DNA from 3 places in the Arcicella lustrica genome. Region 2 is predicted to be linked to each of the others. Evidence: riboswitches for the same ligand, from Rfam matches in the RefSeq annotation. Region 2 holds a riboswitch; each other region holds the start of a gene.
What was found. A riboswitch is a leader RNA that binds a small molecule or an ion and turns the genes downstream of it on or off. The one in region 2 is predicted to bind S-adenosylmethionine.

Region 1: linked by a shared signal. The riboswitch ahead of VB798_RS08375 (protein-disulfide reductase DsbD domain-containing protein) and the one ahead of VB798_RS04665 (hypothetical protein) in region 2 are both predicted to bind S-adenosylmethionine.
Region 3: linked by a shared signal. The riboswitch ahead of VB798_RS14380 (peroxiredoxin family protein) and the one ahead of VB798_RS04665 (hypothetical protein) in region 2 are both predicted to bind S-adenosylmethionine.

What each region holds. Positions count from the first base shown of each region.
Region 1 covers NZ_JAYGIM010000006.1:107,113-117,178, reverse strand. The annotation lists gene VB798_RS08395 (SusC/RagA family TonB-linked outer membrane protein) at 1-643, shown strand, start outside; gene VB798_RS08390 (RagB/SusD family nutrient uptake outer membrane protein) at 668-2,149, shown strand; gene VB798_RS08385 (arylsulfatase) at 2,236-3,684, shown strand; gene VB798_RS08380 (cysteine desulfurase family protein) at 3,849-5,039, opposite strand; gene VB798_RS08375 (protein-disulfide reductase DsbD domain-containing protein) at 5,175-5,630, opposite strand; SAM riboswitch class I at 5,700-5,795, opposite strand; gene VB798_RS08370 (tetratricopeptide repeat protein) at 5,883-7,355, opposite strand; gene VB798_RS08365 (sulfite exporter TauE/SafE family protein) at 7,370-8,314, opposite strand; gene VB798_RS08360 (sterol desaturase family protein) at 8,351-9,568, opposite strand; gene VB798_RS08355 (hypothetical protein) at 9,817-10,066, shown strand, end outside.
Region 2 covers NZ_JAYGIM010000003.1:298,383-308,448, reverse strand. The annotation lists gene VB798_RS04685 (SusC/RagA family TonB-linked outer membrane protein) at 1-803, opposite strand, end outside; gene VB798_RS04680 (YfiT family bacillithiol transferase) at 1,502-2,044, shown strand; gene VB798_RS04675 (NupC/NupG family nucleoside CNT transporter) at 2,213-3,454, shown strand; gene nadB (L-aspartate oxidase) at 3,522-5,108, opposite strand; SAM riboswitch class I at 5,392-5,520, shown strand; gene VB798_RS04665 (hypothetical protein) at 5,630-5,887, shown strand; gene VB798_RS04660 (homoserine O-acetyltransferase family protein) at 5,917-7,017, shown strand; gene VB798_RS04655 (phosphatase PAP2 family protein) at 7,035-7,700, opposite strand; gene VB798_RS04650 (YceD family protein) at 7,816-8,445, shown strand; gene rpmF (50S ribosomal protein L32) at 8,516-8,710, shown strand; gene plsX (phosphate acyltransferase PlsX) at 8,884-9,822, shown strand; gene VB798_RS04635 (beta-ketoacyl-ACP synthase III) at 9,933-10,066, shown strand, end outside.
Region 3 covers NZ_JAYGIM010000010.1:238,370-248,435, reverse strand. The annotation lists gene VB798_RS14395 (family 78 glycoside hydrolase catalytic domain) at 215-2,896, shown strand; gene VB798_RS14390 (carboxymuconolactone decarboxylase family protein) at 3,004-3,444, opposite strand; gene VB798_RS14385 (Crp/Fnr family transcriptional regulator) at 3,554-4,132, opposite strand; SAM riboswitch class I at 4,428-4,524, shown strand; gene VB798_RS14380 (peroxiredoxin family protein) at 4,712-5,992, shown strand; gene VB798_RS14375 (YceI family protein) at 6,021-6,656, shown strand; gene VB798_RS14370 (cytochrome-c peroxidase) at 6,791-7,735, shown strand; gene VB798_RS14365 (peroxiredoxin family protein) at 7,947-9,254, shown strand; gene VB798_RS14360 (TonB-dependent receptor) at 9,365-10,066, shown strand, end outside.

The sequences.
Region 1 (10,066 bases), on a different contig from region 2:
GCAAGCTGATTTGGACGACCCGAAAGTTGCTAAAATCAGAAACCAAACCGTTGGTGATACAAAGTATTTTGATGCAAATGGTGATGGCGTAATTAATGCAAACGACCGAGTAGTTTATGGACAACCCAATCCAAAATATACTTGGGGTGTCACTAACAATTTCAAATACAAAAACTTTGATTTGAGCGTACAAGTATATGGACAAGTTGGCGGTTCAATTCTTTCATATTTTGGTCGTGCCATTGATTTCAGCGGAAGTACAACCGCTAATATTTTAGGAATTTGGAGAGAAAGATGGACACCAGAAAATCAAAATTATGATGCTCCTCGTGGAAAACTAGCAAGTACTTATACCGTTCCACAAGTAACATCCGACTGGGTTTATTCAACTGATTTTATCCGTATTCAAAATATTACTTTCGGTTATAACCTCAGAGATTTAGCAAAATCTGGCGTTTTCTCTTCTGCTCGTGTTTATGTGGCTTTACAAAACTGGTTCAACCACGATAATTACCGTGGTGGCGTAAACCCAGAAGCCCAAAATACCAATGTAAGTGGCAATGGGAGTTATCCGATTCCGGGTGATTACGGTGCAATGCCATTGAGCAAAACTGCTTCTGTAGGTATTAATCTTACTTTTTAATTCACGTAATTACGTTTTATAGTCATGAAAAAAACAATTTATATAGCACTTAGCGCTGTCATCTTGGGGCTTACTTCCTGCGAAGATCAGCTCGACCAGAAACCAGTTTCAAGTACCACAGCAGAAAGTTTTTATACAAATACCAATGATTTTACACAAGCCGTCAATGGTGTTTATAGTAAATTAACTTCTTATCCAAGTCAAGTACTTTGGTTAGGTGAAATGCGTAGCGATAACCTAAATGTATTACACGATGGTAACCGTGACTGGCAAGGAATCAACGATTTCTCTCCAAATATTACCACAACAGGTTTTATTGCTAGTGCTTGGAATGATAATTTCAATGGAATTTTCAATGCCAATTCAGTTTTACAGGCATTAGAAACCAAAGGAAGTATTATTACAGATGCTACTTTACGTTCAAGATTTACAGCCGAAACACGTTTTCTGAGAGCTTTCTATTACTTCCAATTAGTGCGTACTTTCGGAAAAGTGCCTTTGGTTGAAAAACCTTTAACAGCCGCAGAAGTAGAATCTGTACCTAGAAGTGCTGTAGCAGATATTTATAAATTGATTATTGCAGATTTAGAATTTGCGGTACAAAATCTTCCTGCATCTTACACAGGTGTTAATATTGGTCGTGCTACAAACAATGCGGCAAAAGGTTTATTAGGTTTAGTTTATTTAACTCGCTCAGGAACAACGTATAATATTGAAGGTGCAGGCTTAAATAGCAACGAATACGATAAAGCACTTACGCTTTTTAATGAAGTAATTGCGAGTAATCAATATCAATTATTACCAAATTATTCTTCGGTTTTTGCTTATGACAACGAAAATAATAAAGAAGTAATTTTTGATGTACAGTTTATGAGTTCTTCGAATGGTGCTGGTTTTCCAAGTCATCTCGCTCCAGTAGCATTTTGGACGGGACAAGGAATTTCAAATGCTTATGGTAATGGTTATGGTGCAAGTAACTTTAATATTTCTAAAGAACTTAAAGCTTTGTACTTAACGAATGCGTCGGATGTAAGAAATGCTTTCAATATACAATTATCTTACTCTCAGCCTTTTATCAAGAAATATATTGATGTGGCAAAAAGAGGTACAAATGGAAGAGATTGGTCTATCAATTTTATCGTTTTACGTTATGCAGATATTCTTTTGTTGAAAGCAGAAGCCATTTTAAAAGGAGCAAAAGGCACACAAACAGAAGTAGATGCTTTGGTGAATCAAGTAAGAAATCGTGCAGGACTACCAAGTATTTCGAACGTTACTTTTGATACTTTATTGGAAGAAAGACGCAAAGAATTTTTAGGAGAAGGCACCCGTTGGAATGATTTAGTTCGTTCTGGAAATGCTGTTACTAAAATGAATTCTTGGATAAAAAATGATGGAATTCTAACAATCAATGCCGTAACATCCGACTTTTTGATTTATCCAGTGCCTGCCACTGAAATAGGAACAAAAGTAGGGCTGTATCAACAAAACCCTGGGTATAATTAAACATTTCTTGTCTTTAAGAACATACGTAGTAATTCTGTTTGCTACGTATGTTTTTGTTTTATAGGTAATTAAAAAATAGCATCATCATGCAAAAAATCATATTAGCTGTCGCCTTGCTGTTCACACAAGCAGTTACTTTATTGGCACAAAAAAATAAACAAAAATCAAATGATACTCGCCCGAATATCATCTTCATTTTAGCGGATGATTTGGGTTATGGCGACATCGCAATCAACGGACAAAAACTTATCAAAACTCCCAATATTGATAAATTAGCCAAGCAAGGTATTCGTTTTACGCAATTTTATGCGGGAACAAGTGTTTGTGCGCCATCACGTTCTTCGCTATTAACAGGGCAACATACGGGTCATACTTATATCCGTGGCAACAAAGGTGTTGACCCAGAAGGACAAGAACCAATTGCTGATTCTGTGCGCACTGTGGCTGAAATACTTCAAAAAGCGGGTTATCAAACTGGTGCTTTTGGTAAATGGGGTTTAGGACCAGTTGGTTCGGAAGGAGATCCTAACAAACAGGGTTTTGATCAATTCTTTGGTTATAATTGCCAAACGTTAGCACACCGTTATTACCCAAATCATTTATGGCAAAACGGACAAAAAGTTGTGTTGGAAACTAATAAAAATTTGATTGAAAATAAAGAATATGCCCCAGATATTATTCAAAAAAAGGCATTAGAGTTTGTTGATAACAGAGTAAAAGACAAACCGTTTTTCTTATTCTTACCTTATATTCTACCACATGCTGAATTACTTGTTCCTAACGATAGCATCTTGGAATATTATAAAAAACAGTTCAATGAAAAGCCATATAAGGGAAATGATTATGGTGTAAAAGCCACAAAAGGCGGTTATACTTCGCAAGAATATCCACATGCTACTTTTGCAGCTATGGTTAGCCGACTTGATTTATATGTCGGTCAAATTCTTGAAAAATTAAAGCAAGAAGGTTTAGATAAAAATACTTTGGTGATTTTCACGAGTGACAACGGTCCACATAAAGAAGGTGGTGCTGACCCTGTTTTCTTTAACAGTGGCGGTGGTTTCAGAGGCGTAAAACGAGATTTGTATGAAGGTGGAATTCGTGAACCATTCATCGCTCGTTGGACGAACGTCATAAAACCCAACTCACAGAATAATCATATTGGTGCTTTTTGGGATATTCTACCCACTTTCGCTGAATTAGCTGGTGTAAAAGCGCCTAAAAATACTGATGGACTTTCATTTGTCCCAACTTTAAAAGGTAATAAATCACAAGCAAAACACGCATATCTTTATTGGGAATTTCATGAAAATGGTGGGGTTCAAGCGGTACGACAAGGCAATTGGAAAGCCGTAAAATTGAATGCTTCTGTAAATCCTAAGAATGAAGTAGAATTATATGATTTAGCAAAAGATCCAGCTGAAAGTAAAAATATTGCCAAGCAATTTCCTGAAAAAGCAAAGGAGTTGGAAGGATTGATGAATTCATCACATGTAGAATCTACTTTATTTCCGTTTGTAAGTCAGAATAAGTAGGTTTGTAAAAATTTAAGCGACAGCCCGCCAAAACTAAAGAGAGTCAACCACCGACTTTCCTGAAAGATTTGACAAAGCTGTCGCTTAAATATTAATATTATATCCTATTTATTCGATAGACAAAGATACTAATTTTATCTAAAAGAACCATGCAAAATCAAAAATTAAGCATAAATTAATTGCGCTGATTTATTTTGAACTGACTTTCTTACGAAAATATCTTGCTCGTAAATATCCACAATAGCTTTTATAATCAAGTCGATTTCAGCTGGTGTGTTATATTTACAAAATGAAAAACGAACGCTGTCTTTATCAAGATTACGATTCAACGTTTTTAAAACATGTGAACCATTATTCGTTAAATTAGAACAAGCACTTCCTCCAGAAACCGCTATTCCAAGTGCATCTAAACGATTTACCAATACTCCACCTTTCTTTAAATTCGGGAAAGCAACGTTTAAAATATTGGGTAAGCTATCGGTAGTAGAATCACTTTCTCCGTTAAATGAAATTTCATCTCCAAACAAATCATGCAAGGCCGTAATCATCTTTGATTTCAAGAAAGCCACATAATTTTCGTACTCTTCTAAATTTCTGTAAGCAATTTCCAAGGCTTTTGCCATTCCTACAATACCAGCCACGTTTTCGGTTCCACCTCTTGTTCCTCTCTCTTGAGCACCGCCGTAAATATGTGGTTGAATTTTTCTGTATTTATTGATGTAAATAAACCCAACCCCTTTAGGACCATGAAATTTATGCGACGAACCAACGATGTAATCAATATAAAGTTTTGTGACATCAAATCTATGTTTCCCGATAGTCTGTGTGGTATCACTATGAAAAATAGCATCGTATTTTTTACAGATTTCTCCAATTTTTTTTATGTCTGTCAGATTCCCAATTTCATTATTGCCGTGCATCAAACTCACGAGTGTTTGCTGATTATTTTTCAAAAGCCATTCAAATTGCTCAAAATCTACATTGCCTCTATTATCAAGTCTTACAAAATCAATTTCTAAATCATTATGCTGACTATACTGCCCTAATGTTTGTAAAACGGCTTTATGTTCTAATCTACTTGTGATAACATTTCTGACTTCATAAGTTTTAATTGCACCAGAAATTGCCAAATTATTTGCCTCTGTTGCACCAGAAGTAAAGAAAATATCATTTTCAGAAGCGTTTAAAAGCTTCGCAATTTTATGACGAGCCTCTTCTACGGCCTCTCTGGCTTTTCTTCCAATAGCGTGGCTAGATGATGGATTTCCGAAATGATTAGTCAAATACGGAATCATCGTATCTAATACTTCCAAATCTAAGGAAGTTGTCGCAGCGTTATCACAATAAATCTCCATGGTGTTTTTTATGTTGTTTAGATTGTTGAAGGTTCAATTTTCAAGTCAATAGGTTTAAAAGGTTTTTTCCTTTCACTGTAATCTGTATTTATTGATGAAATGTAAATGAATGATATAAACTAAATTAACTAATTCCTAAAACTGAAATTTCTGTTCAAATGGAATGCAGACTCCTTTTTTATCATTACAAAATTGTCCTTTTATCCCTCCGAAAATATCTAAGGCATGTTCAACAATTCTTACTCTTGTTCTGAATTCCGCTTTGTCTTTAAAGTAGGTTACTTCAAATCCCCAGTTTTTATCTAGCTTCTTTAAGGGAGCAACTGGCGTAATTTTTCCGTCATATTCAAAAGAACCATTTTCTGCAAACCAAAAAGTAGTTGGTTGAGGACCAATATCCGCTTTGAAGTCATTAGAGTACAATGACCAACCTTTTTCTATATTCGCCGTAAAAATCAATTCTACTTCATCTCCTACTTTAAAATTAGGATTTGAATAAGTATATTTCCAATTAGCAATCTGATTTACTTGCTGGGCTTTTGCCGATACAAACGACAAAATTAATACAACGATAATAAATATACGTCTCATGATGTATTAGATTGTGGAATAGCAAGTGCTATTCCTTGATTAAACAAAATGTGTAATTTGATTTCTTCTGATTTATCATTAGAATAAGGTTGGGGCACCTTGTTGGTGGTAACAGGTTGCCAGAAGTTCGTTGAGCCTTATCTCTCCCTTCGTTCTTTATAAATCTATTTATTCGATAGACAAAGTTCTATTTTTATAATGAGTAATCCAAATATTTTAGGAATTTATTTCTTCAATTTTTCAAATTATATATCAAATTCCCATTTCGGTTAACGCTGCTTGCGCTTTGTTATCAATAGAATTTTTATACTCATGTTTTTTATAGGCAATGGCTTTTTCGAAAGACATTCTAGCTTTTAATTTATCATTCTTTTGCTGATAAATATATCCTAATTGTAAAGAAGAACTCGCTCCAAAATGGCAATTCTGGCCTGCACAAAGTGCCATAGCACGCTCAAAATAAGGAATTGCTTGATTCTGAGCATTTAATTTTTGTAAAATTCTGGCTTTTCTGAAATTAAAATTTGCTTTATCTAATTGTGCCGTAAAAGAGTTTTCATCAAGATTATCTAAAAATTCTAATGCTTCTGCATAATGTCCTCCTTCAAAAGCATAGTTCGCTTTCACAAGATTTTTATTCGGATAAATCTTTGTTTTCTGAAACTGTTCATAAAAATTTTGCGCAATAATATCTGTTTCAGAAAGCTTTTTCCCAACATTCGGAATTTTTGCCAAATGATTCAAAGCTTTATCTGGATTATTCGTCAGCCAGTTCGCCAAGAACAATTTAAAATTTACATCTTTCAAAAAACTATGTCCTCGGAAATTTTTCAAATAATTTTGATAATACTGAATAGCCTGCGGATAATTGCCTTTGTTGAATAAAATTTCAGCTTGATACAAATCGAAAATCGGCATTGCTAAATATCCTGAACCACTTGCTCTTGTCTGCAAAATTTTCTGTGCGATTTCACTTTTATTATCCCTCATTAAAATAGAAGTCGCCAAAAAGCTAATCGCCAAATTATCAGGATTGTTGTTTACAAATTGTGTTATTTCTTGACGTTCATCATCATTCAAAGTCAGTACATTCGACTGTATAAACAATTGATAAAACTTGGCTTCTTTACCGACGATTTTATCATTGATGGCAATATTCAATTCTTTCAAGCCTTGTTGAATATTTCCTTTTAATCCCAAGAGTTTTGTAACCCAACGATAATTTTCAGGAACTGAACCAATCATGACATGAAAAACGCCTAAATTCTTATAGTTCGCTGTGAAATTGGGAAATTTTTTACGATTTTCTTCCAACAATTTATAGGCTGAAATCGCATCAAAACCTCCTTTGGTTTCGTGTCCTAATTTCATTTTTACTAAAGCCCAATGAAGTTTTATTTCTGCTTGAACAAATTTATTGTAAGGCGAGTTTTCGTCTAAGTCTTCAATTAAATCTAATCGCTTATCTTCATTTTCTGCCAAACGCTCATATTCTTTTTCATCTTCACTAGCAAAAAGTACAATCATGTCTGCAAAATCTTCCAACCAAATTCTGATACCATTATTGGCAGGTTCTTTGGCTAACAATTGTTTGGCGTGTTGTACCTTTAGTTTACATAATTCGCTGTAAGCGTTTTGTAGATTAGGTGTAAATTCAAAATCATTCGCAAGTGAATTATTTGAAAACCAGAAAAGTACGATTAATATGAGGTTCCATTTTTTCATAATTTTAGCCTTTACTAATGAATAATCACTTTCGAAATAAATAAGTACAAATCAGGAATTATTGTCCATAAAGTCCTGAAACTTAAGAAAATCACGACTGAACCAACGATAAACATCAATGGTCCTCTTGGTACTTTATTGATTAAAATTGCACCAAAAGGAGCGGCAATAATTCCACCAACTACTAAACCTAAAATAATTTGCCAAGAATTAACGCCTTCAAAAAATAAGAAAGTCAATCCACTTGAAAGCGTAATTAAAAACTCAGCCGCATTCACTGAACCAATGGCATAACGAGGGTTTCTGCCTTGACCTAATAAAGATGAAGTAACGATTGGTCCCCAGCCACCGCCACCGATGGCATCCATAAATCCTCCGAAAATCGCTAAAATTCCTACTCTTTTGGTTTTGCGTTTAGCGATATTTTTCTGAAATGCTTTCTTCAAAATCACAAAACCAAGTATCAACATGTACAATGAAATATATGGTTTGATGAAATTTCCATCAATAATTTCAGAAAGTAAATAAGCACCAGCCACAGAACCAACTACGCCCCAAAGCAAAGCTCTGAATAGTTTTTTATTGATATTTTTGAATTGGTAATGCGAAATAGCTGACGCTCCTGTTGTAAACATTTCAGAAACGTGAACACTTGTACTGCTCAAAGCTGGTGGTACTCCAATACCCAAAAGAAAAGAAGTTGAAGTAATGCCATAAGCCATTCCTAAAGAACCATCGACCAATTGAGCAAGTAAGCCAACGCCAACGTATAAAAAGAAATCTTCTCCCAACCATATTTTGGTTTGATAAACGGCATCTAACAAAGGAGCTTTACCAATAAAAATGCTAAAGGCTAGCAAATAAATAGTAATGCCAATGAACCACATCAACACTCGTTCAAACTGATTGTTGAGTTTTAAACGAAGATATATTTTATTTAAGAACTGATTGTTTTCCATTTTGATGTAATTAAAAATAATACAAAAAACGCTGGTTTAGTTATTATGCAAGCCATAAATCAACCTTAAATACTGACGATTCAATGTTTTGAAATACAGCGTGACGATTAAAATAATGCTACTTAAAAAGTAAGGATTAATGGTATTTTCAAAGTGGATATAGCTAATCCATAAAATCAGAAAACATCGAATATATTCAAGATAAAAAATCCAGCGACGTTGTTCTAAAATGGCTCCACAATTCACCAGCGTAATTAATATGATGAAAGTCGTAGCAATTTGTGTGGCTAAACCTAATTGTCCTTCTAAAAGTAAAAAGGCAAATAGTGTGATTAAAATCAGCGTCATCTGTAAAACCACATAATTTCTAAAGCGTGTACTGTGTAGTTTATCGGTTTTATGAATCACAAATTTTTGTTCTAATACTCTTCTATAAGTGGGATTAATATGCTCTGGCTTGCCAAAAAGCATTTTTAATTTCTCTCTCCAGCCTTCAGCATATTTAAAAGCATAGCCCATTTCTAGCATGAAATGAAAATGTTGCCATAAAAAACTATTACTGTTTAATGGCTTTGTTAAACCATAAGTTGGCTCTTCAATTTCTTCGGCGAAAGTACCAAAGAGTTTATCCCAAATAATAAAAACATCACTGTAGTTCTTATCTAAATATTGCTCGTTATTGGCATGATGTACTCGGTGATGCGAAGGCGTTACCAAAATATATTCAAGGATTCCTAATTTCCCAACTGTACGAGTATGTATAAAAAATGGATACAAACCATGAACTAATAATATCGTCGTAATCATTTCCGCAGAAAAACCTACAATTGGCAAAAGTGACCAAAAGAAAGTACGTGCTACTGCTTGAAACAAAGTAATACGAGCCGAAACCGTAAAATTAAACTCTTCACTTTGATGATGTACCACGTGTACACTCCACAATAAATTTACTTCATGCCCTAAACGGTGATACCAATACCAAAGAAAATCTGTAATCAACAACAAACCAATCCAAGAAAGTACACTTGGCTGAATGTGGAAAATTGCAAAATGCTTGTACAAATAATCGTACACAAAATAGAATAATCCGAGTGTCAGACCATCCAACAATCTTTCTGCAATCCCTATACTGAGGTTTGAAACAGTATCATTAAAATTATAAAAATGTTTTCCTTTCTTTTTTGATACCCAGAATTCCAAGCCAATTAAAAACAAGAAGAAAGGAACTGCTAAAGCTAGATAATTGAAATTCATTGCTGATAATATTTTTATTAAGTAGTTAACAAATTTAAAACATTGTTTTTAAACTACAAAATCTATAGACTTTATATTTTTTAAATTGAGATAATTATCGCATCAATAAAGCCATTACTCTTGGGAAGATTTGGTTTTGCAATTACAAATAGCAATTTTTGTTAGTAATCAAATACAAAGGGTAAATATTTTGACTATTTACTTTCACAAGCTCCTTTCAAAAAATATAAGTTAAAACGCCACTATAAATGATGATAGAACATAAAGACTTTACTCACATAATCTTAAACCATAAAACACTATATTTTTCAGAAGAAATTCTTAGTGAGCCAGAAAATTATCCCTTAAAATTAGTTATGACATCGGCAGGAATTAGATGGTTTACTGTTGATTTTGAAAAATATCCTATGGAAGATCTTATAGATGTTCTTAAAAAACAATGTGATTCCATTCCAAAACATACTTGGGAAAATTCACTTACCTGCTTAAATAAAATTA
Region 2 (10,066 bases):
CCACCATAAGTATTTTGGAAGTTAGGAGAAATGAATGGTCTATCAGCAACAAAGTTTGAATTTACTTCTACACCAATGCCTTTAGTTCCTGCACCGTTTTTGGTAGTAATCAAAATAACACCATTGGCCGCTCTTGAACCATACAAGGCCGCAGCGTTTGGCCCTTTTAAAACAGCAATATCTTTGATGTTATCTGGGTTTACTTCCGATAAACCCGAACCGAATTGCTTATCAAATGATTGTTGAATAGGTACACCATCAATTACCACTAAAGGCTGGTTATTACCCGAAACTGAAGATGAACCACGGATTTGAATGGTAGCAGCTGCACCCGGTCCAGAACTAGTATTTACTCTGAAACCAGCAATTTTACCAGAAAGCCCATTCGCTAAGTTGGTTGATCTTGCTTCTACAACACTCTCACCCTTAAGTTGTTGCTGAGAGAAACCCAATGCTTTTTTATCTCTTTGTACGCCTAATGCTGTAACAACTACTTCACTGAGTTGCATGACATCAGGTTTCATTTTTACTGAGATTGAGCTTTGCGAACCCACTGGAACTTCATAAGGAGTCATCCCAACGAAAGTAAATACTAGTATATCTTTGGGCTGACATGCAATGCTAAACTTCCCTTCACTACTTGTATTTGTACCACTTGTAGTTCCTTTGATTAATATAGTTACACCGGGCATTGCTGTACCATCTTCAGCGGAAGTGACTGTTCCCGTAACAGTTTGTTTTTGAGAGAAAGCTGTTGATGAAACCAACAGTATTCCCCACAAGAATAGTAAAATTTTGTTCATAAATGTTTGTTGTTATATGGTTGGTAATTCTATTTAATTCAATTGCTTTTGATAAAGGAAATAGTTTATCAGGCCAGTGATTTTGGGTCAAAGGCTAAAATGATTTCTCAGGAATAAAATTTTAAATCTGTATCAAAACAATAGGAACTATCACTACACTTTTTGATTAAAAGTGGAAATGTGATTTAATGAAATATGGTATAAATTGAAGTGTTGTTTTTGGAAGTAATCAAATAAAGGAATTAGTAATGCTTTGTCCGACTTTCGGAAGTCAAGTAATTGTTGTTTTAGTTTGCTGTGTTTTTTGATATAAGAAATTATACTTAATGCAAAATTTAAAGAGTTTTTAAGAAATGCCCAAATACAGTTTTTTATTTTGCTTTTCGTTGATTTCTAAGTACGATTATAATGAATTTATTTAAAACACCAAACATAATTTTTAAAAATTATTAATTAATTAGAAGGAAGAAACTATATTTAGTTAAAATTTTATAATAAATATAATTCTTCCAAGAGTAGTAAAAAGTCATGCTGAAAAGTGATAAAAGTTTTCCTTTTAATCAAGCTCTTTAATCTAGGTTTTTTTATATAAGTACTTATAAGTTAAACTACTTAATTCTTTGGAAGATAGCACTTCATGATTTTATCAATCAAATTTTAGATTATCTTGTATTCGAAAACAATAACAAAATAATATGATGGAAAATCTATCCTTAGAACAAATGCGTTATCCTATCGGAGTATTTAAGAAACCCAATGAAATCACGGATGATTTATTGAAATCTTGGATTGAGGATATTGAAGCGTTACCTACTTTATTAAAAAAAGCGGTTGATGGTTTGAGCGAAGAACAATTGGAATTGCCTTATCGCCCTGAAGGTTGGACACTGAGACAAACTGTAAATCATGTAGCAGATTCACATATAAATGCCTATTGTCGTTTTAAATTAGCATTGACAGAGGATACTCCAACCATTAGACCTTATGAAGAACAATTTTGGGCAGAATTAGAAGATGGAAAAAATGGACCTATCGAATGGTCGTTGACTTTATTAGAAGTACTTCATAAGCGATGGATTGTATTATTAAAGTCGATGACAGAAGAACAATTTGAAAGAACATTTGTTCATCCTGCTACGCAACAAGCCAATTCACTTCGAATAGTTACCGGGATGTATTCTTGGCATGGCAGACATCACACCGCACATATTACTGAATTAAGAAAGCGTTTAGGAATTTAATTGTAGGTTTTATATGGATGAAGACACATATTTCAATCTTGTAAAAATACAAAATCAAATGTTAAGTATCTTTTAGTTTTTTGCAAGTATCGCCTTTCGTCTTTTTTCCCTTATCTTTAACTTTTCATTCAACAATCACATAAAAGATTTGGTATTAACACTTTGTACATGGAACGTTTCACAGGACTTATTGGAATTGTATTAATTTTAGGAATTGCCTATTTGATGTCGAATAATAGAAAAGCAATCAATTACCGCACCGTCGGTGTTGGTTTGGCTTTACAGTTTGGTTTGGCAGTTTTTATTTTACGAACTGATATAGGAAAAACACTCTTTACAAAGTTAGGAGAGATGGTAAATCAGTTACTTGAAAAAGCTGATAAAGGTGCAGAATTTGTTTTTAGTTCTTTGGTTCAACCAGAATTGATGACAAAAGCGTTTGGTCCAGGACATGATTTTGTGTTCTTTTTCAAAGTAATTCCTACTATTGTATTTGTAGCTGTGTTGGTAAATATTCTTTACCATCTTGGTATTATGCAAAGAATCATTGCCGTTTTGGCAAAAGGTATGCACTGGCTAATGGGAGTAAGTGGGGCAGAGGCGCTTTCAAATGCGGCTTCGGCTTTTGTTGGACAAGTAGAGGCTCAGATTATGATTAAACCTTATTTAAAAGGAATGACAAAGTCTGAATTATTGGCTTCGATGACGGGAAGTTTTGCCTGTATTGCTGGGGGCGTAATGGCTACTTATATCAAATTAGGAGTACCTGCTTCGTACCTTTTGGCGGCAAGTATTATGGCTGCTCCGGGTGCTTTGGTTATTTCTAAAATCGTTTACCCAGAAACGGAAAGGTCTGAAACACAGGGGTTTGTTCAGCTTGAAATCAAAAAAGTACATTCTAATTTAGTAGATGCTATTGCTTCTGGTGCTTCTGAAGGATTAAAAGTTGGTTTTAATGTAATTGCAATGTTGATTGGTTTCATCGCTCTGATTGCTTTAATTGATTCAATTTTATGGCATATTGGGTTCTACGTTTTCGGAATGCCAAACCTTAGTATGAACTTCCTTTTAGGAAATGTTTTCTCTGTTTTTGCATGGGCAATGGGTGTACCTGCTAAAGATACTCAAGTTGCGGGTGCTTTGATGGGGACTAAAATGGTTGTAAACGAATTTGTTGCTTATTTAGACTTAGTGAAAGTAAAAGAAACACTTGATGCTAAAACATTGGCTATTACAAGTTTTGCTTTGTGCGGATTTGCTAACTTTAGTTCGGTAGCAATTCAAATTGGTGGTATTGGTGAGTTAGCTCCTGAACGCAGAACAGATTTAGCAAAATTAGGTTTCAAAGCTTTGATTTGTGGTACTTTAGCAAGTTATTTGTCTGCAACTTTAGCGGGATTACTTCTCTAAGAATATGATTATTACATAAAAAAAGCCTGACGAAGTTACAGCGTCAGGCTTTTTTGTATAAGTATGATTAATTTTTAATGTTATCAAGATTATAATGTAAGCCTCGGTTTTCTTTACGAGCTCTAGCATCTTTAATAACCAAATAAGCTACATTAATCATATTTCTAAGCTCATTGATTTGAACAGAAATTTTTGATTGTCTATAAAGTTCTTCGTGCTCTATATAAATCAATTCCAAGCGGTCGTAAGCTCTTTTTAATCGTCGGTCAGTTCTTACGATACCCACATAATTACTCATGATAGATTCTAATTCCCTAGCCATTTCTGTTACCAAAACTAGTTCTTCTGGATGCGTCGTTCCTTCATCGTTCCAATCTGGAATATTGTTTGGAATGATGTTTTCTTCAAAGGTTTCAATAGATTTCAAAAAAGCTCTATGCGCATAAACAATGGCTTCAAGTAAAGAATTTGATGCCAAACGATTAGCGCCGTGCAATCCTGTTGAAGAACATTCTCCAGCGGCAAACAAGAAATTAATATTCGTCTGCGAATACTCATTTACTTTGATTCCACCGCACAAATAATGTTGTGCAGGAACTACTGGAATCATATCTTTTTCAGTAATTTCCAAACCAAGATTTTCTTTGCAATACTCATAAATCATAGGGAAATGATGTTTGAAATCCTCACTGTCTAAATGACGAGTATCCAAGTAAACATGGTCAACTCCATTCTTTTTCATTTCAGAGTCAATCGCTCTGGCAACAATATCTCTAGGTGCAAGCGAAAGACGTTCGTCATATTTTTCCATGAAAGTAGTTTCATCAATATTTTTCAGAATACCACCATGCCCACGTAAAGCTTCAGAAATTAAAAAAGAAGGTTTTTTGCCAGGTTGATACAAAGAAGTAGGATGAAACTGAATGAATTCCATTCCTTCAACTAAACCCTTGGCACGATATGCCATAGCGATACCATCGCCCGTTGCAATCGTAGGATTCGTCGTGCTTTGATAAACCTGACCAATTCCTCCTGTTGCCAAAAGGGTTGTTTTGGCTAAAAAAGTTTCAGTTTTTCCGGTAAAAGTATTTAGGATATAAGCGCCAAAGCATTTTTTATCAGGCGTATCTTTCGTTACTTTTTCGCCTAAATGGTGTTGCGTAATTAAGTCGATAGCAAAGTAATGCGTGAAGAAATCAACACTTTTGAAAGACTTTACTTTTTCTAAAAGTGCTCTTTCAATTTCATTTCCTGTTGAATCTTTATGATGTAAAATTCTTTGGTCAGAATGTCCGCCTTCTTTCACTAAATCATAAGTGCCATCATTCTTTTTATCGAAATTAGTGCCATAAGAAATCAGTTCTTTTAAGCGTTCAGGAGCTTCGGTTACAACAATTTCAACGGCTCTTTTATCAGACATAAAATCACCTGCCACCATCGTATCATTGATATGTTTTTCAAACGAATCATCATCTTTCCAAACAGTAGCAATACCCCCTTGGGCATATTTTGTATTACTTTCTTCTTCAACAGTTTTGGTAAGAATCGCTATTTTAACATCTTGACCTTTTTCTTCAAAATAAGAAGCAATTTTTGCTGTATAAGAAAGCCCTGCAATGCCTGAGCCGATAACTAAAAAGTCGTATTGGGGCATAATGATGAAAAACGGCTTGCCGCCCGCATTTTATAAGTTAATGTACAATTTTAATGTCACGAATAAGCAAAGTTATTTTAAAAACTCCTTTATTTATACTTTGGCTTGGAAATTATCTGTATAAATCAAACTATCAAAGCTTAATGAATACTTTGAATTTGGCTTTTGAAAGAAGATTCTTCAACGAGAATCATCAAAAAATTTGCATTTCCCAGCATTGAGGTTTTACTTTGCATCATCAAGTCAATTTTCTTCCGAGGTTTTCAGCCTCATCGGAGTAATTGATTTATAAAGAAGAAGGGAGAGAATAGGCTCTATGAACTTCTGGCAACCTACCGCTCGTAAAGGCAAGGTGCTAATTCCTACCTAAAATAGATAGCTGATTATTGGGCTTTTTTAGGAAATATAAACCAATTACGATTACTCTCCCAGTCATTTTTCATGCTGTAAAGTATTCGTCAGGTTTACGATTTATTTTCGTTTATCGTCATGATTTTTTCATGACCAAATTTGTCAGCTTTATGTCAAAATTTATTAAACTTACAACGGGCAATTATCTAATTGTTCATGGTTTCGACGCCAGCAATAAGGAAATTGTTGAAGAAGTAACTGTGCCACAGAAAATGGTGAAAATTGTCGCTATCGAACGTATTCAATCTATTTCTGAGAAATATATTTTGGTTACAGGCTCGCATGGTAGATTGATGTATTGGGAATATGAAGAGAATTTCGAGGACTTGCAAAAGCAATTATTAAATAACGAGCTTTTGATTGCTTAAAATAAAGGTTTCACCCAAAAAGAGTATTGGTGCTCATTTTTTATCCATTGAATAATCTTTTTAAATATAACAAAGCCTTCGCATTAGAAGCGGGAGGAGTTTTACCAGAAATTGAACTAGCGTATCAATCTTTGGGTAAGATGAACGAAGACTGCTCTAATGTAGTTTGGGTTTGTCATGCCTTTACGGGTAGCCAAGATGTGGAAGATTGGTGGCAAGGTTTGGTAGGAAGAGGTAAACTTTTCGACCCTGATAAGCAATTTATCATTTGTGTGAATGTTTTGGGTTCGCATTATGGAAGTACTGGTCCGCTTTCTATCAATCCAAATACTGGCGAACCTTATTATCATACTTTTCCATTTATTACCATTAGAGACATTGTGAATTCATTCGATTTACTTCGTGAACATCTCGGAATTAATCGAATTAGAACTTGTATAGGTGGTTCTTTAGGTGGACAACAATGTGTAGAATGGGCAATTTCTCAACCTGATTTGATTGAAAACCTGATTTTAATTGCGACTAATGCTCAACATTCACCTTGGGGAATTGCTTTTAATGAATCACAAAGGATGTCGATTGAAGTTGACCCTACTTGGAAAGAAAGTAATCCACAAGCTGGAATTGAAGGCATGAAAGCTGCTCGTGCTACTGCTTTGATTTCATACAGAAACTATGAAACCTATGGCGTAACGCAAGCAAGAAACGACGAGCCTTTGGGCAAAGTACATCGTGCAACGAGTTATCAGCGTTATCAAGGTGAAAAGTTAGCGCAGCGTTTTAATGCTTATTCTTATTTTGTACTTTCACAAGTGATGGATTCGCAAGATGTGGGGCGTGGCAGAGGTGGTGCAATTCAGGCACTTTCGCAGATTAAAGCAAAAACTTTGGTAATGGGAATTAAGTCGGATGCACTTTTCCCAATTAATGAACAAGCATTTCTAGCGAAACACATCCCTGGGGCTACTTTTCAAGCCTTAGATTCTTTATATGGTCACGATGGCTTTTTGATAGAAAGCCAATTAATTACTAAAGCCATTAAACTTTGGCAAAAATTTGTGAAGTTGGATGTCAATCCAATGTATGATTTTTTCAAGAAATTGGAAAATAAAAACTTAGCAATTCATTAATCGAAAATCCTGAATCATTACTGGTTCAGGATTTTTTTTTGACTGAGTAATTTCCGTTTATGCCACTCTTTCGGATTATTTTCTAACATCCTGTTGATTAAGATATAAACCACAAGGCTACTGAAAGTACCAATTACCGAGCCCGCCAAAACATCTTCAGGAAAATGCTGAAATAAATAACATCTTGAATAACCAGCCAAACAAGCCAGCAATAGGAAGAGTAAAGACCATTTTTTGTTGTAAAGGAAGATTGTCAGCAAAGTAAAAATCGCAAAGGCTGTAGTGGTATGCCCTGATGGGAAACTCAAATGAATATTAATTTGCAAACCTTCTACAAAATGCCAGTTGACATGCTTATCTGCAAAAAAACTAAGCGGACGAAGTGTATCAAAACTCAGCTTTAATGATGATGAAAGTAATGAACTTAATGCCAGCGATGCGGTTAACATTAAAGCTTTATCATAACTAATAAATAAGTAAACTAAAATAATAGTAACAAAAAACCAACCTTCTCCTAATTGTGTTGCCCCTTGAAAAAAGTAATCTGCCCACAAACTATTGCGTTGATTAATAAATACCATTTGCTCGAATTTGCTGTGCATTAATACCCAAATCAGCACCAAAAGCCAAACAATTGCATACAAGCTAAAGTAAAAAAGGTTGTTTTTAATAATTTGTTTCATAGAACAAAGGTCGCTAGCGAAAAGATATTTGCCAATAAGTACTTGTAATATTTTGTTCAATACTTGTCATTGTAAAAAATAGTCCCTAATTTTGCAGTCTTTTCGATGAAACCAAGTGAAAAAGAGCATATTAAATACATTTAAGATTGACATCTTCCGCCTTGAAAACAAGCATTATGTGCATGAATTTGAAGGAGGAGATGATTTCTTTGCGGCATTAGAGCAAGATTTAATCGAAAAAGGGCATTTCAAAGCAACTGTTACCTTAGATAAATCGGAAGTAATGATACAATTATTGTATCATATTGTAGGTTCTGTAGAACTAACTTGTGATCGTAGTTTAGATACTTTTGATTTTCCTGTAGATATTACTCAGAAAATGATATTAAAGTTTTCTGACCATACAGAAGAGATTTCAGATGAATTGATGCTTATTGATAGAAACACACAGTATATCAATGTAGCCCAAGATATTTATGAATTCATTGGCTTACAAATACCAATGAAAAAGCTTCATCCCCGTTTTCAAGTTGAAGAACAAACATTTTTATCAGATTTTGATGAAGATGATGATTCAGACGAAGACTTTGAAGATTTAGTTTGGGAAGATGATGACGAAGGTGAAATTGTTTATTCTACTTCAACCGCAGATTCAGAAGATGATGACGATGAAGAGCAGGCAAACGAAGATGAACCAGAAATTGACCCACGTTGGGCAATTTTAAAGAAATTGAACAATAATTAATGATTTGCTTCCATACATGCAAATCACATTTTTAAATAAATAAAGAATCATAAAATAAAGAAATAAGCAAATGGCACATCCTAAACGCAGACACTCGACAACTCGTAGAGATAAAAGACGTTCACACGATTTTGGAACTCCAAAAACAATCACTACAGATCCAACAACTGGTGAAATTCACTTACGTCACCGTGCTCACGTATTTGAAGGAAACTTGTTTTACAAAGGTAAAATGGTTGTAGAAGGTTATGCTGTTCAAGCATAATTAGTTGATTTTGGCAAATGTCTATCACATAATGTGCTGAATATCAATATTCAAGCTAAGATTTGATAAAAAACTATCAGTTTTCAAAACTATTTTCAAACAAAAACGCTGTTTCACACTTCATAAAATGTTATTTTTGTCATTCTGTTAATGAATAACAAAATAATAATTGAATGAAGATAGGGATTGATGCAATGGGTGGAGATTTCGCCCCAAAAGCTATCGTTGAAGGAATAGTATTGGCAGCTCAAGAATTACCTGCTGACGTAACCATCATTTTGATTGGGCAAACGGCAGTAATTCAGCAGATTATTGATAACCAAAATTTTAAGGGTTCTAACATTGAAATTGTGGAAGCTAATGAAACAATAGAAATGGGTGAACATCCTGTAAGAGCATTACAGTCTAAACCCAATTCCAGTATCGGAGTTGGGTTTAAACTTTTAAAGACAGGAGTAATTGATGTCTTTGCTTCTGCTGGCAACACAGGAGCAATGATGGTTGGCTCTTTATTTTCTATCAAAACGATAGAAGGTATCCAACGTCCTCCGATTGCTGGTTTTGCTCCTCAAATTGATGGTAGCCTTGCGGTGATTCTTGACATTGGTGCGAATGCCGATGTAAAACCTGAAATGTTAGCACAATTTGGTATTTTAGGTTCAATCTATGCAAAAGCTACAATGGGTATTGAATCTCCAAGAGTTGCTTTAATGAATATTGGAGAAGAACCAGAAAAAGGTTCAGTCATCGTTCAGCAAGCCTATAAATTACTCCAAGAAGAAAGAAAAATCAATTTCGTTGGGAACATCGAAGGGAAAGATTTCTTCAAAGCCAAAGCAGATGTTATTGTAACGGATGGCTTTACGGGTAATATTCTCTTGAAAATGGGAGAATCTTTGTACGGAATCTTGTCTGAAAGAGGCGTTAAAGACGACTTCATAGACCAAACAAATTATGAAGCCGTAGGAGGCAGTCCGATTATTGGCGTAAACGGAAACGTTGTTATCGCCCATGGTTCTTCGTCGGCACTTGCTACCAAAAACATGGTTCATCTATGCCACCGCATTGTTGAATCTAAGCTTACTGAAAAAATTAAAAAAGCGTTTGCTTAAAGTAATACAGAATGAGCGAATTTAAGGTTTTGAATAATCTATTTGCAAAAATCTAATTTCATGATTTGATTTTTCAAACATTTTGTCATTCGATCATTTCCCATATAACCATGACCAAAATCACTGCAGCAATTACCGGAGTACAAGGTTATGTACCCGAAGATATATTGACCAACGATGACCTTGCAAAATTTGTTGACACCACAGATGAATGGATAATGAGCCGAACGGGTATTAAAACCCG
Region 3 (10,066 bases), on a different contig from region 2:
CAATCAATTTGTAATAAGCAGGATAGGGTAGTGTAACATGAAATAATGGCGTATTTAAAGGTAAGTACATGAGAGTACTTGTTTTATTCCAAGATATATTTATACTTATTTGATGATGATGTGTGTTGAAGAGTCTTAGTCTTATAGGATTACTTTTAAATATGCTCATTATCAGTGTTTTATAAAATTTATCTTATCCAATTTTCAAATTAACATGAAATTAAAACTATTATTTCTCTTTTGCTTTTTAATGGCAAATACACTGTTTGCTCAGTTAAAGCTCCAAAATCTCAGAACTGAAAACCAACAGAACCCAATTGGTATTGATGCTGAAAAGCCAAGATTTAGCTGGCAACTCGTTTCAGAAAAGAAAAATGTAAAGCAAATTGCTTATGAAATTCAAGTAAAAAATGGCAGAAATGTCATCTGGAATAGTGGCAAAGTAAATGCTGAAACATCTATTTTTAATGCTTACCAAGGAGAAAAACTGCCTTCAAATACACTTATTACTTGGAAAGTAAGAGCTTGGGATAATCAAGGACAAACGTCAGAATGGGCAACTGCCAATTTCCAAACAGCTTTAAATAAAAGCGATTGGAAAGCCAAATGGATAAATTCTGGTTTTGTAAACGACACCGTAAATGGTGTTGTGCCGATGTTTAGAAAGAGTTTTGACACAAAAAAGAAAATCGTCAATGCAACAGCTTTTGTAACGGCAAGAGGTTTGTACGAAATCCAACTGAATGGCAAAAGAGTAGGCGACGCATTCCTGACTCCTGGTTGGACGAGCTACAACAAACATTTGCAATACCAAGCTTATGATGTTACCAATTTGATTACTTCTGGAAAAAATGCCATTGGCGCAACCTTGGGAAGTGGTTGGTACAGAACACGTTTGGCTTGGCTAAAACAGCGAAATATTTATGGAAAAGAAACAGCTTTACTTTTTCAATTGGAATTGACTTACTCGGATGGTTCAAAAGAAAGTATTGTTTCGGATAATTCGTGGAAAGTAACAGAAAGTGATATTCGTTTCGCTGAAATTTATGATGGAGAAGTAATAGATGCTCGTAAAAGAACAGCCAATTGGACAAGTGTGGCATTTAATGATGCTAATTGGAAAAACGCTGTGGAGAAAAATTTCCCTACTGATTATCTTAATGCTTCGGTGAATGAACCCATTAAAAAGCATGAAACGTTTAAACCAGTGAAAGTATTCAAGGCAACGAATGGCGAAACAATTTTAGATTTTGGACAAAATTTGGTGGGTTGGATAACACTTTCAGCACAAGGAAAAGCGGGCGATAAAATTACACTTTCGCATTTTGAAATGATGGATAAATTTGGAAATCCGTACTTTACCAACCTTCGTTCGGCAAAAGCACAGGCAACTTATATTTTGAGTGGTAATGGCAAAGATTTCTTCGAGCCACATTTTACATTTTTTGGTTTTAGATATGTGCGAGTAGAAGGTATGGATGGGAAAGTCAATCCAGAAGATTTTACGGCTTATGCTTTGTATTCAGATATGGAACAAACTGGGAACTTTGAAACCTCAAATCCTTTAGTGAATCAATTACAGAAAAATATTCAGTGGGGACAAAAAGGTAATTTCTTAGATGTTCCGACCGACTGCCCTCAACGAGATGAGCGTTTGGGTTGGACGGGCGACGCCGAAGTATTTTCAAGAACGGCATCTTATAATTTCAATGCGAATCAGTTTTTTGCAAAATGGTTGAAAGATGTCACGGCAGACCAATTTTCAAACGGAGCAGTGCCACACGTAATCCCAAATGTGTTGAATGATGGACCATCGCAAGCGGCTGGTTGGGGCGATGCAGGAATTATCATTCCGTATAACGTTTATGTCGCTTTTGGCGACAAGCAAGTACTTGAAACACAATACGAAACGATGAAGAAAAGCGTGGAGTATATTCATAAAGCTGCTAAAAATGATTTATGGAATACAGGTTTCCAATTTGCCGACTGGCTTTCGTATCGTGTTGACGATTCAAAAGGAATGATTGGAATGAAATCTGCCATTACTGATAACTATTTGGTAGCACAATGTTTTTATGCTTACAGTGTACAGTTGATGATTAACACGGGTAAAATATTAGGACAAACAGAGGATGTGCAAAACTATGAAAAACTATTAGGAAGAGTTAAAAAACAATTCCAAAAAGAATACATGACTGAATCTGGAAAATTGATTTCAGAAACACAAACGGCATATATTTTGGCTTTACAATTTGATATGTTACCTGAAGCTCTTCGTCCGCAAGCGGTTGAAAGATTGGTGAATAATATCAAATCGTATAACTATCACTTAACGACGGGTTTCTTAGGAACGCCTTTCTTGAACCCAGTCTTGAGCCGATTTGATAGAAATGATGTAGCTTATAAATTGCTTTTACAAGATACTTATCCGTCTTGGTTATATCCAATCAAAACGCATGGTGCAACAACAATTTGGGAACGTTGGGATAGCATGAAACCAGACAGTACTTTCCAAGACCCGGGCATGACTTCCTTCAATCACTACGCTTATGGAGCTGTAGGCGACTGGATGTACAGAAACATTGCAGGCATTGATACCAAAGAATTTGATGGTGCGGGTTACAAAGAAATTGTCATCAAACCACAAATAGGAGGGGGGCTGACTTATGCCAAAGGTAGCTTGAAAACTAATTACGGAATTGTTGCTTCTGCTTGGAAAATAGACAGTGGAAAACTGACTTGGGAAGTAGAAATCCCAGCGAATACTACCGCAACGCTGACTTTTCCGACTAAAAAGATAGCTTCCATTATTGAAAATGGCACGAGCCTTAAAGTGAGTCAGGAGGGAAGTTTGGAGTTAGGTTCAGGGAAATATGCTTTTGTAATGGAGCTTTAGGGTTATCTTAAATGTTCAAGAAGCTATTTAAATTTTTCTATTAGCGGGTGAATTAATTCGCCCGCTAATAGAAAAATCAATTTTTATTTTTAAAAATCCTTCCAACATTAATGAGCCACTGGTAGCTGAGTACTAATAGCAATGCGATTCCAAGCGTTAATGGTTACTGCCACCATAATAAGTTGTGCAATGTAACTTTCACTAAAAATGGTTTTTGCTTTTTGATAAGTTTTGTCAGAAAGACCTCCTAAATGGATAAGCGTAATTTCTTCAGCAATTGCCAATACAACCTTCTCCTCTTCGCTGAAAATATCTGTTTCTTTCCAAGCATTTAATAAGAAAATACGTTTGGTAGTTTCTCCATTTTTAATTGCATCTGTCGTGTGTAAATCAATACAAAAAGCACAAGCGTTGATTTGGGATGCTCTTATTTTGATTAATTCTTTATGTGTTTTACTTACTTCTGTTGAAGCCAAATAAGTTTCTAAACCATACATTGCTTTCCAAGCAGCTGGTTGTACATCTTGAATTTTAATTCTCTGTTCCATTTCCTTTGATTGATATTTTGTTGTTTTAAATATTACCTTACAAAGGTCGGTCACAGAATTTCAAAAAAACTTAAGCTGGTTTAAGTAAGCATTTATGGTTTAAATTTAATTAATGTTTCATACTTTTTTTTCTTAATTCACTAAGATACTCAGGGGTAAATCCCAAGAAAGAAGCCAATATTTTCTGCGGAATGCGTTGAATAAATTGAGGATATTTGCTACTAAACAACTGATAAAATGCTTCTTTGGAAAAAGTAAAAATGTGCTTTACTCTCAATAAAGAAGCAGCATAAGCTCTTTGATAGATTTTATTAAAATAGCGTTCCATTTGCGGAAAGTCTTTCAACAATTCTTCTAAAGTATCTCTATCAATCTCCATTACTTCCGTCGTTTCAATGGCTTGAATACTGAATTCTGCTGTTTTTCCACTATGAAAAGCTGTGAGGTCTGTCATCCACCAGCCTTCTATCGCAAACTGTATCGTTTGCTCAATCCCTTTGTCATCACAAAAAAACAAACGCAAGCACCCTCTATCGACAAAATATAATGTTTTGCAAGATTGATTCTCTTGTAGCAAACAGGCTTTTTTTTCATAAACACGAGGCTTAAAATAAGTTAATATTTGAGTAATATCAGTCTCTGAGATTGAAATTTGTTGTGCTATATGCTTTCCTAAAAATGCTGACATTGGCTTATTACTTGGTTTTACAGAAAAAAGAGATATTGGAAATGTTATAAAAATATTAGTAGTCTTGGAAAAGTAAAGATTTTCTTTCAAGATTATAAATACAAAATAAAGTATTTTATTGCTCTTCCAACTGGTGCAAGTACTCGCACTTGCCATCATTATGATGCCTTGAATGACTCTAATTAAACCTTTTTCTTAGTCACAAATCTCCAAGAAAATTATTTTTTTGAGTTTTTTTACTCAAACATTTGTTTTTCTAAAATTAAATTAATTAACTTTGCCTATAGAATTAATAGATTTATAAAGAACGAAGCGAGAGACTAGGCTCAATGACCTTCTGGCAACCTGTTAGCCACCAACAAGGTGCCCCAACCTAATTCTAAGGATAAATCGTACATACAATCAATTTTTTTACGATGATGCTTGATTAAGCATTGATGGGAATTGCGTTTTTGCTATTTCACCTTCAATACTGTATCAATTAATAAGTATTTATTTATAGTGTAATCAAAATTACGATTGTATAATATACTTAATCTATAAACTTAATAGAATAATAAAAACAACCGACTGAATCAAATGAAAACTAAAAACCAATTACTATCAATCGCTTATTTAGCTGTAGGCTCATTGACTTTCAACGCTGCAAATGCACAAAATAAATTTATCAAAGAAGGGGTTTGGCGTGGTGAATTTAAAGTGAATGAAGTACAAGTTCCTTTTAATTTCGAGGTAAAAGGAAAGGATGCTGAACACGCAACTTTCACGTTAATCAATGGCTCAAGAAGGGACGATTTTCATGTACAGCAAATCGCAAAAGATTCAGTATTTATCAAAATGAATACTTATGATGCTGCACTAGTCGCAAAAGTGAATGATGATGGAACGCTGTCGGGTGTGTACAAAAGTCTTGTTCCTAATTTCAAAGGAAATTTCCTTCCCTTTGTGGCTGAATATGGTAAAACCTATCGTTTTGTAGAACCAGCCAAAGAGATTCAATCGAACCATAACTTATCAGGAAAGTGGGCAATTAAAATTTTAAGTAAAGAGCCAGTAGCGGATCAAATAGCTGTTTTTGAGCAAAAAGGCAATAAACTCAAAGGCGTATTTTTGAAAGTAACTGGCGACACTCGTGAATTGGAAGGAATTGTTCAAGGCGATGAATTTACGTTGACGGGCTTTTCTGGGCCAAGTCCTTGGTTAATTCGTGGAAAAATAAATCCTGATAAAAGTATCAAGGGAGAAGTCGGTTTAGGCATTTATAACAATGTAAAATTTGAAGGCGTAAAAGATAAAAAAGCAGAACTGCCAGATCCGTATGCATTGACTTTCTTGAAAGAAGGCTATGAAAAACTTGATTTTACTTTACCAGATTTAAACGGTAAGCAGGTTTCATTAAGTGATGATAAATACAAAGGCAAAGTAGTAATTGTTGAAATAATTGGCACTTGGTGCCCGAACTGTACAGACCAAACACAGTTTTTATCGCCTTGGTATAAAGCCAATAAAGCTCGTGGTGTTGAAGCCATCGCTGTTGGTTTTGAACAAAAAGACGATTTAGCTTATGCAAAATACACTTTAGGAAAACTGAAAGAAAAGTATGACATCCAATACGATATTTTATTTGGAGGTATTGCAGATAAAAAAGTGGCTTCAGAAAAATTTGTAGCCCTCAATAAAATGATAGCTTTTCCTACGACTATCATCATCGGCAGAGACGGAAAAGTAAAACAAATCCATACGGGTTATACGGGTGAAGTAACAGGAAAATACTTCAAACAATATGTTAAAAAATGGAACAAAGAATTAGATAAACTCATTGCAGAACCTGTTCCAAGTACAGAAGTAGCTTTAAAATAAAATCAATCTTCATTTAAATAATTTAATCATGAAAAAAATCACGCTTATCCTAACGAGTGTATTGGCTTTAGCAATTGGTGCAAAAGCAAACGACAAAAATAAAGGGAACGATACTGTTTATACAGTTGATAGTCAATCAAGTAAACTTGTCTGGACAGGAAAGAAAGTAACAGGAGAACATACAGGAAATATTTCCTTGAGTACTGGAAGTTTAGTAACAGCCAACAATAAACTAAAAAGTGGCACTTTTGAAATTGACTTAACGTCGCTAACAGTAACCGATTTGACTGACAAAGATTATAATGCCAAATTGGTTGGACACTTAAAAGCGGATGATTTTTTTAGTGTAGAAAAATTCCCTAAAGCAAAATTTGTAACTACTTCTGTTGTACCGAAAGGAGGTGAGAATTATGAAATTTCAGGAAAACTTACCATCAAAGGCATTACTAATGAGGTGAAGTTTCCAGCTACTGTAAAAGTAGAAAAAAACAAAACGACGGCTCAAGCGAAAATTTTGGTTGACCGCACCAAGTATGATATTAAGTTTCGTTCAAAAAACTTTTTTGAGAACCTTGGCGACAAAGCAATCGACAATGATTTTGAATTAGCCGTTAATTTGGTAGCTCAAACAGGAACAGCCGCAGCAAAAGCTACAGGTAAATAAGTATGAGATTCACTATTTTAAGGGCAGATAAATAGTGAATCTGTAAATACTTATGAAATTTAGAGGTACAAAAATCTTTGAGCTTTTGTACCTCTAAACTTCCAACGCTTCTTTTTATATTTAAATGAATTACGATGAAAAAGTACTTCTACATACTCACGTTAGCTTGTATAGTTTTGATGAGTTTTCAGTATCGTTTGCAAGAAAATGAGCCTATCACGAAAGTAACTTTAGGAGAGAAATTATTTTTTGACCCAATTTTGTCTTCTAAACGTACTTTGAGTTGTGCATCATGCCATAAACCAGAGTTGGCTTTTGCAGATACCACACAATTTAGTGTAGGTGTTGATGGTATTCTGACAGATAGAAATACTCCTTCTGCCATGAACTTAGCAGGTAGAATTCATTTATTTTGGGATGGTCGTTCTAATTCGCTAGAAGAACAAGCTATTCAGCCCATTATCTCTACCACTGAAATGAATTTGCCCATTGAGCAAGCAGTAGCAAGGTTAAATGAACATAAAGTATATAGTAGAGCGTTCAAGAAAATCTATAAATCTCAAGTAACTGAAAAACTCTTGGGAGACGCCTTGGCAGCTTATCAAAAAACACTAGAAACCGCCAATACTCCTTATGACCGCTACATTAATGGAGACGATTCGGCGATGAGTGAGGAAGCAATTCGTGGACGACTTATTTTTATTGGAAAAGGGAATTGTTCCAATTGCCATGCTGGAGAAGATTTTACGGCGGATAGATTTAAAAATATTGGATTGTTCGATGGTAAAAAACACAATGATGTAGGCAGATTTAAAATCACGAAAGATTCTAGTCATTTAGGACATTTTAAAGTGCCAGGTTTACGAAATGTAGCCATTACTCCTCCGTATATGCACAACGGTGTGTTCAAAACCTTGCGTGAAGTAATAGAATATTACAACCAACCTGACGCTTTTGTGAAAAATGGCGTCAATAGAGATTTGTCACTCAGTACGCCATTAGGACTCAGTAAAACAGAAATAAATGAGTTAGAAGCTTTCTTAAAAGCTTTGACAGATGATAGATTCTTGAAGAAATAACCATATTTTGAATAATTTACTTAAACCAAATATACCTTTTTATTACTACATTTTTTATATCCATTAACAATTTAAACCTAATAATTATGGTGAGACTCATTAAGTTTCATTTGGTCTATCATGACCGATGCCTGTCAGTTTACTTTAGTTAATCATCTTCCAACAAAATATCGTCCATCAAAATATTGATGGACGATTAACACAAAAAATCATGAAAATCAATTTTATAAAAGGTGCGTGCAATGTTTCATTGTTAACGCTCTCATTGGCAAGCACAGCCCTTGCTGTCGAAAAACCTACTTTAAAAGAAGGTAAATGGCGTGGAGAGTTTCAAGTAAATGAAACAAGAGTCCCTTTTAATTTTGAAATAAAAGGGAAAACAATAGAATCATCAACGCTGACTTTATTAAATGGGAGCAGAAGAGATGACTTCAAAGTAAAGGCTATATCGGGCGACAGTATTTTTGTAAAAATGAATACTTATGATGCCGCTTTAATTGGTAAAATTGACGAAAATGGTACTTTCAGAGGTGTTTACAAAAGTCTTGTTCCAAATTTTAGAGGAAATTCTTTGCCTTTTGTGGCTGAATTTGGCAAAACTTATCGTTTTGTAGAACCCGGAAAAGACCTCAAACCTGTCACCAATGTTACTGGAAAATGGAATGTAAAAATCATCAGTAAAGACCCAAATGCTGCAAATTCTATTGCACAATTAGAACAAAAAGGGAATAAATTAACAGGAGTATTAATGACTGTTGTTGGTGATACTCGTGAACTTGAAGGTACAATTCAAGGGAATGAATTTCATCTTTCAGGTTTTACAGGACCAAGTCCAGTAGCAATTAAAGGAAAAATCAATGATGATTTAACAACCATAAGTGATGGTGAAATCAGTTTTGGGATTTATGTTACTCAGAAATTTGAAGCAACAAAAGATAAAAATGCTTCATTACCAGATCCTTACAAGCTTACTTTCTTGAAAGAAGGCTATAAAAAATTAGATTTTACTTTTCCAGATTTAACTGGGAAACAAGTATCATTAAGCGATGATAAATACAAAGGCAAAGTAGTTATTGTAGAAATTATCGGTACTTGGTGTCCAAACTGCACTGACCAAACTCGCTTTTTAGCACCTTGGTATAAAGCCAACAAACAAAGAGGCGTAGAAGCAATAGCTATTGGTTTTGAACAAAAAGATGATTTAGAATATGCCAAATACACTTTAGGTAAACTTCGTGATTTCTTCGGAATAGAATATGATATTCTTTTCGGTGGAATTGCCGACAAAAAAGTAGCTACCGAAAAACTTGCAGCTTTAAATAGAATGGCGGCTTTCCCGACGACTATCATCATTGATAGAAAAGGAGATGTTCGTGAAATCTATACGGGTTACACAGGAGAAGTAACGGGCAAGTACTTTAAAGAATACACTAAAAAATTCAATAAAGTATTAGACGGATTAATTGCTGAACCAAACCCTTACGAAAAGGCGACTATCACCACTGCAAGTTTGAAATAGTTTTATTCATCAATTAACTAACATACCCCCACATAGACAGTCCGTAATAGTTGCCATGTTATTACGGCTGTCTTTTACCTAATCTTTACTTTAACGAAAATCTATCCATAATGAAACAAAAATTACTTTTATTATTTAGCCTAAGCTTGCTTTTTAGTACAGCCATTGCCCAAAAACGCAATAACATTGTGGGTAAAATTATTGATGCAAAAGATAATGCTCCGCTGGCAGGTGCCACCGTTTTAATAAAAGGTACGCAAACAGGTACAACGTCTAATTTTGATGGAAACTTTACGCTTTCTGCTAAACCAGAAGATATAGTACTTGTGTCCTTTGTGGGTTACGTGAGTCAACAAGTAAAAGTTGGCAATCAAAATTCATTGACGATTAAATTAAATCCTGACCAACAAGACCTTAACGAAGTGGTTGTTATTGGTTCTCGTTCAAACCAAGCAAGAACTAATATAGAAACGCCTGTGCCTGTTGATATTATTACCAGTAAAGAAATAGTCGCTACAGGAAGAACGGATTTATCACAAATTCTTAGCTTTATTGCTCCTTCAGTAAATTCCAATCGTCAAACTGGCGGAGATGGTTCTTCGCACATTAATCCGCTTGCTTTAAGAGGTGTTGCTCCAGACCAAACCTTGATTTTAGTCAATGGTAAACGTCGTCATACCAGTGCTTTAGTCAATGTATTAGGAACACCAGCTCAAGGTGCTTCGTCAGCTGATTTAGATGCGATTCCTGTTTCAGCCATTGAGCGTATTGAAGTATTGCGTGACGGTGCGGCGGCTCAGTATGGTTCAGAT